DNA from 2 places in the Bradyrhizobium huanghuaihaiense genome. Region 1 is predicted to be linked to the other one. Evidence: riboswitches for the same ligand, from Rfam matches in the RefSeq annotation. Region 1 holds a riboswitch; the other holds the start of a gene.
The links. Region 1 has a riboswitch for glycine ahead of gcvT (glycine cleavage system aminomethyltransferase GcvT). Riboswitches for the same ligand answer to the same signal wherever they lie in the genome.

Region 1 (4,208 bases):
ACCTCGAGCTGCAGCGCGGTGCCAAGCTTGAGCTCGCCGCTCTCGACGGTGCCGATGTGGACGAAGAAATCGCCGAGCTTCTTCTGCGTGTCGGTGACGCGGAACTTGATGCCGCCCTCACCGATCAGCACGCCGGTATCGCCGACCTGGCCGCCGGACTCCGCGTAGAACGGCGTCTGGTTCAGCACGAGCGCGCCCGTCTCGCCGGCCTTGAGACTGGCAACCTCCGCGCCGTCCTTGACCAGCGCGGACACGACGCCCTCGGCGCTCTCGGTCTCGTAACCCAGGAACTCGGTGGCGCCGAGCTTTTCGCGCAGCGGGAACCAGATCGCCTCGGAGGCAGCCTCCCCCGAGCCCTTCCAGGACTCGCGCGCCTTGGCCTTCTGGCGCTCCATCGCGTCGGTGAAGGCGGACTGGTCGACGCCGATGCCGCGCGACTTCAGCGCGTCCTGCGTCAGGTCGAGCGGGAAGCCGTAGGTGTCGTACAGCGTGAAGGCGACGTCGCCGTCGAACATGTCGCCTTTTTTCAGGCCCGCGCTCTTCTCGTCGAGGATCGCCAAGCCGCGCGAAAGAGTCTTGCGGAAGCGGGTCTCTTCCAGCCGCAGCGTTTCCTCAATCAGCTTCTCCGCGCGCATCAGGTCGGGATAGGCCTGGCCCATCTCGCGCACCAGCGCCGGCACCAGGCGATGCATCAGGGGCTCCTTGGCCCCGAGCAGCTGCGCATGGCGCATCGCGCGGCGCATGATCCGGCGCAGCACATAGCCGCGGCCCTCATTCGAGGGCAGCACGCCGTCGGTGACGAGGAAGGCGGAAGAGCGCAAATGGTCGGCGATGACGCGGAACGAGCCGGCGGTCTGCTCCTGCGGCCCGCTGCCGAGCGCGGACGCGGTCGCATCGATCAGGTTGCGGAACAGGTCGGTCTCGAACACGCTCTCGACGCCCTGGAGGACGCAGGCCATGCGCTCCAGGCCCATGCCGGTGTCGATCGAGGGACGCGGCAGATCCACGCGCTCCTCCTTCGTCACCTGCTCGTATTGCATGAACACGAGATTCCAGAATTCGAGGAAGCGGTCGCCATCCTCTTCCGGCGAGCCGGGAGGCCCGCCCCAGATGTGCTCGCCGCGATCGATGAAGATCTCCGAGCACGGGCCGCACGGCCCGGTGTCGCCCATCGCCCAGAAATTGTCCGAGGTCGGGATGCGGATGATGCGGTCGTCGGAGAAGCCGGCGATCTTCTTCCAGAGCCCGTGCGCCTCGTCGTCGGTGTGGTAGACCGTGACGAGCAGCTTGTCCTTCTTCAGCCCGTACTCCTTGGTGATCAGCTTCCAGGCGAGCTCGATCGCGCGCTCCTTGAAGTAATCGCCGAACGAGAAATTACCGAGCATCTCGAAGAAGGTGAGATGGCGCGCGGTGTAGCCGACATTGTCGAGGTCGTTGTGCTTGCCGCCGGCGCGCACGCATTTCTGCGACGTGGTGGCGCGCTGGTAAGGCCGCTTCTCGACGCCGGTAAAGACGTTCTTGAACTGCACCATGCCGGCATTGGTGAACATCAACGTCGGGTCGTTGCGCGGCACGAGTGGCGAGGACGGCACGATCTCGTGGCCGTTCTCGGCAAAGAAGTTCAGAAAGGTCGACCTGATCTCGTTGACGCCGCTCATGTTCATCCAATCGGGTGTGCTTGGGCCCGCTGCCGCCGTCCAAACCGGAAATTAAGGCTGATATCTGCGGGCCAAAGCGCTTTTAGACAAGGCCAGCTTCGCTGTCCAGAAACTGTGCAAGGAGATCAGAGGGTTGCCGCAGGCGCTCAATCCGGTTGAAAGCCGCTGAAGTCGCGTTGACAGCCTTGGCTGGCCTGTGGTCTGTACCCATCTGTATCGTACGGCCACGTCGGGAGAGACCGGCTTTAGGCAGCCGGCGCCGAAGGAGCAACCGCCCCGGAAACTCTCAGGCAAAAGGACCGCGTGGCTTTGACAGCATCTGGAAAGAGGCGCCGACGGGCTTAAGGCCCGGACCAGCGTCCGCCGACGGGATAATACTCTCAGGCACAGCGACAGATGGGGCTTCGACTGGTGTCCATGGGGAATCCTCCCCGGGAACCGCCGAGGGCCCCTTAGATGCTAGCGCACAGCCAAGACTCTCTGAAACGTACGCCCCTCCACAGCCTCCATGTCTCCCTGGGCGGCAAGATGGTGCCGTTCGCGGGCTATGACATGCCCGTGCAGTACCCCGCGGGCGTGCTGAAGGAGCACCTTCATACCCGCATCCAAGCCGGCCTGTTCGACGTCTCCCATATGGGCCAGATCCGCTTGCTGCCGAAATCCGGGAGGATCGAGGACGCCGCCCGCGCGCTGGAACGGCTGGTGCCACAGGACATCGTGGCAATCGCCAAGGGGCGGCAGCGCTATGCCCAGTTCACCAATGCGGACGGCGGCATCCTGGACGACCTGATGGTCGCCAATTTCGGCGATCACCTGTTCCTGGTCGTCAACGCCGCCTGCAAGGAACAGGACGAGGCGCATCTGCGCGCGAATCTGTCCGATGACTGCGTGATCGATTCGCTTGCCGACCGCGCGCTGATCGCGCTGCAGGGCCCGAAGGCTGAGGCGGTGCTGGCGAAATTCTGTGCAGAGGCGCCGGCCATGAAGTTCATGGACGCCGGCCCGCATGAGGTCGCCGGCATCAAGTGCTTCGTCTCCCGCTCCGGCTACACCGGCGAGGACGGGTTCGAGATCTCGGTTCCCGCTGCCGATGCCGAACGCCTCGCCAAGATGCTGCTGGACAATCCGGACGTGTTGCCGATCGGCCTTGGCGCCCGCGACAGCCTGCGGCTGGAAGCCGGGCTCTGCCTCTACGGCCACGACATCGACACCGTCACCACGCCGGTCGAGGCCGCGCTGGAATGGTCGGTGCAGAAGAGCCGCCGCAGCAGCGGCGCCCGTGCCGGCGGCTTTCCCGGCGCGGAAAAGATCCTTGCGCATTTCGACAATGGCGCATCCCGCCGCCGCGTCGGCCTGCTCGCCGAGGGCCGCGCACCGGTGCGCGAAGGCGCGTTGCTGTTTGCCGACAGCGCGGGCGGCGAGCCCATCGGAAAGGTCACATCTGGCGGGTTCGGCCCGAGCCTGAGTGCGCCGGTGGCGATGGGCTACGTGCCCGTGAGCCTGAGCGCGCTCGGCACAAAACTCTTCGCCGAGGTGCGCGGCCAGCGCCTGCCGCTCGCCGTCGCCGCCATGCCCTTCGTGAAAAACACCTACAAACGCTGAGGACTCGACAATGACCACGACGCTGTACACTTCCGATCATGAATGGCTCGCCATCGACGGCGACGTCGCCACGGTCGGCATCACCGACTACGCACAGCAGCAGCTCGGCGACGTCGTCTTCGTCGAATTGCCCAAGGTCGGCCGCGCTTTGAAGAAGGCGGAAGCCGCCGCCGTCGTGGAATCGGTGAAGGCCGCCTCCGACGTCTACGCACCTGTTACGGGCGAAGTGCTCGAGGCCAACGAGGCGCTGGCCGCCGAGCCGGCGCTGATCAATTCGGACGCGCAGGGCGCGGCCTGGTTCTTCAAGATCAAGATTGCCGACAAGAGCGAGCTCGGCGGCCTCATGGATGAAGCCGCCTACAAGGCGCATACGGCTTAGGGACGATGGAGCAAGCGATGACCGCGCACCGTAAATCCAGCGGCGAGACCGCCGCCAGTTTCGTCCGCCGCCACATCGGCCCCTCCGCGCGCGATGTCACCGCAATGCTCGAGGCCGTCGGCGCGAAGAGCGTCGACGCGTTGATGGCGGAGACGCTGCCGGCCTCGATCCGGCAGGCATCCCCCCTCGATCTCGGCAAGCCGCTCAGCGAGACCGAGGCGATCGCGCATATGGCCGAGCTCGCCGCGCAGAACCAGGTCTTCACCTCGCTGATCGGCCAGGGCTATTCGGGCACCATCCTGCCCGCGGTGATCCAGCGCAACATTCTGGAGAACCCGGCCTGGTACACGGCGTACACGCCCTACCAGCCCGAGATCAGCCAGGGCCGGCTGGAGGCGCTGTTCAACTTCCAGACCATGATCTGCGACCTCACGGGGCTCGACGTCGCCAACGCCTCGCTGCTGGACGAAGCAACCGCCGCTGCCGAAGCCATGGCGCTCGCCGAGCGCCACTCGCAGGTGAAGGCAAAAGCCTTCTTCGTCGACAAGGACGTGCATCCGCAGACGCTG
Region 2 (4,208 bases), 160 kb from region 1:
AGCTTGAGAGACATTAAGATGAATCCAGCCAATCTTCCCTTCGATTCCGAGGCCATGCTCGAGGGCCTGCGCACCTGGGTGGAATGCGAGAGCCCGACCTGGGACGCGAACGCGGTGAACCGCATGCTCGATATCGCAGCGCGGGATATGGCCATCATGGGTGCGACGATCGAGCGCATCGCCGGCCGTCAGGGTTTTGGCGGCGTGATCCGCGCGCGTTTTCCGCATCCGAAACGGGGCGAGCCGGGAATCCTGATCGCCGGTCACATGGATACCGTCCATCCGGTCGGCACCATCGAGAAGCTGAAATGGCGGCGCGAGGGCAACAGGTGCTACGGCCCCGGCATCTACGACATGAAGGGCGGCAACTATCTCTCGCTGGAAGCGATCCGGCAGCTGGCGCGCGCCTCGTTCACGACGCCGCTGCCGATCACCGTGCTGTTCACGCCCGACGAGGAAGTCGGCACGCCTTCGACGCGCGACATCATCGAGGCGGAAGCCGCGCGCAATAAATACGTGCTGGTGCCCGAGCCCGGCCGCGCCGACAACGGCGTCACCACCGGACGTTACGCCATCGCACGCTTCAATCTCGAGGCGACGGGACGGCCGAGCCACGCCGGCGCGACGCTGTCGGCGGGCCGTTCGGCAATCCGCGAAATGGCGCGGCAGATTCTCGCAATCGACGCGATGACGACGGAGGACTGCACCTTTTCGGTCGGCGTCGTGCATGGGGGACAATGGGTCAACTGCGTTGCCACGACCGCGACCGGCGAAGCGCTGTCGATGGCCAAGCGCCAGGCCGATCTCGACCGCGGCGTCGAGCGGATGCTGGCACTCTCGGGCACCAACAACGACGTCACCTTCAAGGTCACCCGCGGCGTGACGCGGCCGGTGTGGGAGCCGGATGCCGGCACCATGGCGCTGTACGAGAAGGCGCGCGGCATCGCCAAATCCCTCGGCGCGGAATTACCGCATGCGAGCTCCGGCGGCGGCTCCGACGGCAACTTCACCGGTGCGATGGGAATCCCAACTCTCGATGGCCTTGGCGTGCGCGGCGGCAACGGCCACACGCTCGAGGAGTTCATCGAGATCGATAGCCTCGTCGAACGCGGGCGCTTGATGGCGGGATTGCTGGCGACGCTGGAGTGACGGCGCAGCCGTCATTCCGGGGCGATGCGACAGCATCGAACTATGGTGCGCGATTGCGCACCTGAGAATCTCGAGATTCCGGGTTCGCGCTACGCGCGCCCCGGAATGACTGCGACAACATCGCACTGCACAATGCGTTGGCAGTCGCGGTCTAAATTTAGCCTTGTCTAAAAATGAGGCGTATCGTACTGCTCGATCGTCCACGCGACGATGCGGGAGAGATCGCAACGAAGGTTTTCGGCTTTCGTTGCGGCGCCGACGGAGCAACCGCCCCGGAAACTCTCAGGCAAAAGGACCGTATCGTCAGGACGATCTGGAGAGAGGCGGCGCGATTTCAGGCAATCGTGGCGTCCACCGAAGGGGATAGTCCGTTGCGTGATCCGCAGCGGATCAAGCTCTCAGGTAACCGTGACAGATGGGGCGCCGCCAACGGCCTTTGGCCGGCGGTCAGCCTATCCTAACTCACGGGAGCCCCGAACCTGCCATGACCCATATCGCCATCATCGGCGCCGGCATCACCGGCGTGACGACTGCCTATGCCCTGCTCGAACGCGGCTTTGAGGTGACGGTGCTCGACAAGCACCGTTATGCCGCGATGGAGACATCATTCGCCAATGGTGGACAGCTCTCCGCCAGCAATGCCGAAGTGTGGAACAGCACCGCGACGATCCTGAAAGGCCTGCGCTGGATGTTCCGGCGCGACGCGCCGCTGCTGATGAACCCGCGGCCGAACTGGCACAAATATTCGTGGATGAGCGAGTTCGTCGCCAACATCGGCAACTACCGCGCCAATACGATCGAGACCACGCGGCTCGCGATCGAAGCCCGCAAGCATCTGTTCGAGATCGCAGCGCGCGAAGGCATCGACTTCGATCTCGAGCGCCGCGGCATCCTCCACATCTATCACGACAAGACGGGTTTCGAATCCGGCCTGCGCGTCAACGCGCTGTTGCAGGAAGGTGGCCTCGATCGCCGTCCGGTGACGCCGGAGGAGATCCGCGCGATCGAGCCGACGCTGCGCAAGGCGTATTATGGCGGCTTCTACACGCCGTCGGATGCGACCGGCGATATCCACAAGTTCACCCGCGGGCTGGCGGACGCCTGCAAGCGGCGCGGCGCGACCTTCATCCACGAGGCCAATATCGATTCAATCGCGCGCGCCGGCAGCGGCTTCGTGCTCGGCTGGGCCGATCTTGCTGCAAGCGATGCCCTCGCCTCCGCGCGCGGCATGCTGAAGGCGGACGGTGTCGTGGTCTGCGCCGGCGTCGCCAGCCGCCACTTCGCGGCCCTCCTCGACGATCGCATCAACGTCTACCCGGTGAAGGGCTACTCGATCACCGTGCAGCTCGACACCGCCGAGAGCCGCAACGCGACGCCGACCGTGAGCCTGCTCGACGAAGCCGCCAAGATCGTCACCAGCCGGCTCGGTGCCGATCGCTTTCGCGTTGCCGGCACCGCCGAGTTCAACGACTTCAATCGCGACATCCGCGCCGACCGCGTGCAGCCGCTGGTCGACTGGGTGCGCAGCAACTTCCCCGCCATCGAGACCTCGCGCGTCGTGCCCTGGGCCGGGCTGCGCCCGATGATGCCGAACATGATGCCGGTGGTGCGCGCGGGGCGGATTCCGGGCGTGTTCTTCAACACCGGCCACGGCCATCTCGGCTGGACCCTGTCGGCCGCCACCGCGCAGATGATCGCCGGGACCATCGACGGCTGGCGCGGGCTCAATGCGCCGCCGACCGTTCCTTCACTTGGGGTTGAGCGTGAGCTGCGTCATGCATCCTGAGTGGTTGAAGCCGGCGGGCGGCGGCCTCTTGCGACTGCCCTGCCCTTGGCACACAATTTGCCCCGAAAGACCGGCATCTCCGGCCGGCTTTCCCAGCCCGAGTGACAGGCGCGCATGATAGACACGTTCGAATCCACGGGCGCCCCAGGGGCCCACAAGTTCCGCAGCCGGAGATAGGTGCATGCTAGGTTATCTCATTCGCCGCGTTCTGGCCGCGGTGCCCGTGATGGGCGTCGTCGCGCTGTTCGTGTTCCTGCTGCTGCGGCTGACGCCGGGCGATCCCGCCGCGATCCTCGCCGGCGACAATGCGACGCCGGAGCGGCTCGAGCGCATCCGCGAATCGCTCGGCCTCAACGAGCCCCTGATCGTGCAGTTCATCACCTGGGTGAACAAGCTGCTGCACGGCGACCTCGGAACATCGCTGATCTCCAACCTGCCGGTGATGAAGATGATCGGCCAGCGCGTCGAGCCGTCGATCTCGATCGCGCTGTGCACCATCATCCTCGCCGTCATCGTCGCGGTTCCCTTGGGGGTGATCGCGGCGTGGAAGCACGGCACCTGGATCGACCGCTTCGTCATGGGCCTGTCGGTCCTGGGCTTCTCCGTGCCGGTGTTCGTGGTCGGCTATGTCCTGATCGAGGTCTTCGCGATCGATCTGCGCCTGGTGCCGGTGCAGGGCTTCCGCAGCATCTTCAACGGTTTCGGGCCGTTCTTCGAGCGCATGATCCTGCCGACCTGCGCCCTGTCCTTCATCTACATCGCGCTGATCGCGCGCATGACGCGCGCGGCGATGCTCGACGTTCTCGGCGAAGATTACGTGCGAACGGCACGTGCGAAAGGCATCAACGAGGTTGCCGTGATGATGCGGCATGCGCTGCGCAATGCCGCCGTGCCCGTGATCACCGTGATCGGCACCGGCTTTGCGCTGCTGATCTCCGGCGTCGTCGTCACCGAGAGCGTGTTCAACATCCCCGGCATCGGGCGCCTCACCGTCGATGCGGTGCTGGCGCGCGACTATCCGGTGATCCAGGCCATGATCCTGCTGACGTCGCTGATCTACGTCGTCGTCAATCTTCTCATCGACGTCGCCTATACCCTGCTCGATCCCCGGATCCGGTACTGAGGCAAGGACAAGAACAAATGTCGGTCGATACCCTTCCCCAGTCGTCCATTCCGATCACGTCGCCGCTGCGGCCGCGCTTCGGATTCCTGACCTCGACGCCGATCATCGCGACGGCGACGTTCCTGCTCGCCCTGATCGTGGTGATCTCGA

Region 2: it holds a riboswitch for glycine, as region 1 does, so the genes downstream of both, N2603_RS17225 (D-amino acid dehydrogenase) here and gcvT (glycine cleavage system aminomethyltransferase GcvT) in region 1, are expected to answer to the same signal.

The regions. Positions count from the first base shown of each region.
Region 1 is NZ_CP104172.1:3,475,429-3,479,636, reverse strand. Features, by position in the region: gene alaS (alanine--tRNA ligase) at 1-1,658, opposite strand, end outside; glycine riboswitch at 1,879-1,969, shown strand; gene gcvT (glycine cleavage system aminomethyltransferase GcvT) at 2,115-3,260, shown strand; gene gcvH (glycine cleavage system protein GcvH) at 3,271-3,639, shown strand; gene gcvP (aminomethyl-transferring glycine dehydrogenase) at 3,657-4,208, shown strand, end outside.
Region 2 is NZ_CP104172.1:3,637,018-3,641,225, reverse strand. Features, by position in the region: gene N2603_RS17230 (M20/M25/M40 family metallo-hydrolase) at 19-1,149, shown strand; glycine riboswitch at 1,353-1,457, shown strand; glycine riboswitch at 1,461-1,566, shown strand; gene N2603_RS17225 (D-amino acid dehydrogenase) at 1,634-2,935, shown strand; gene N2603_RS17220 (ABC transporter permease) at 3,117-4,058, shown strand; gene N2603_RS17215 (ABC transporter permease) at 4,076-4,208, shown strand, end outside.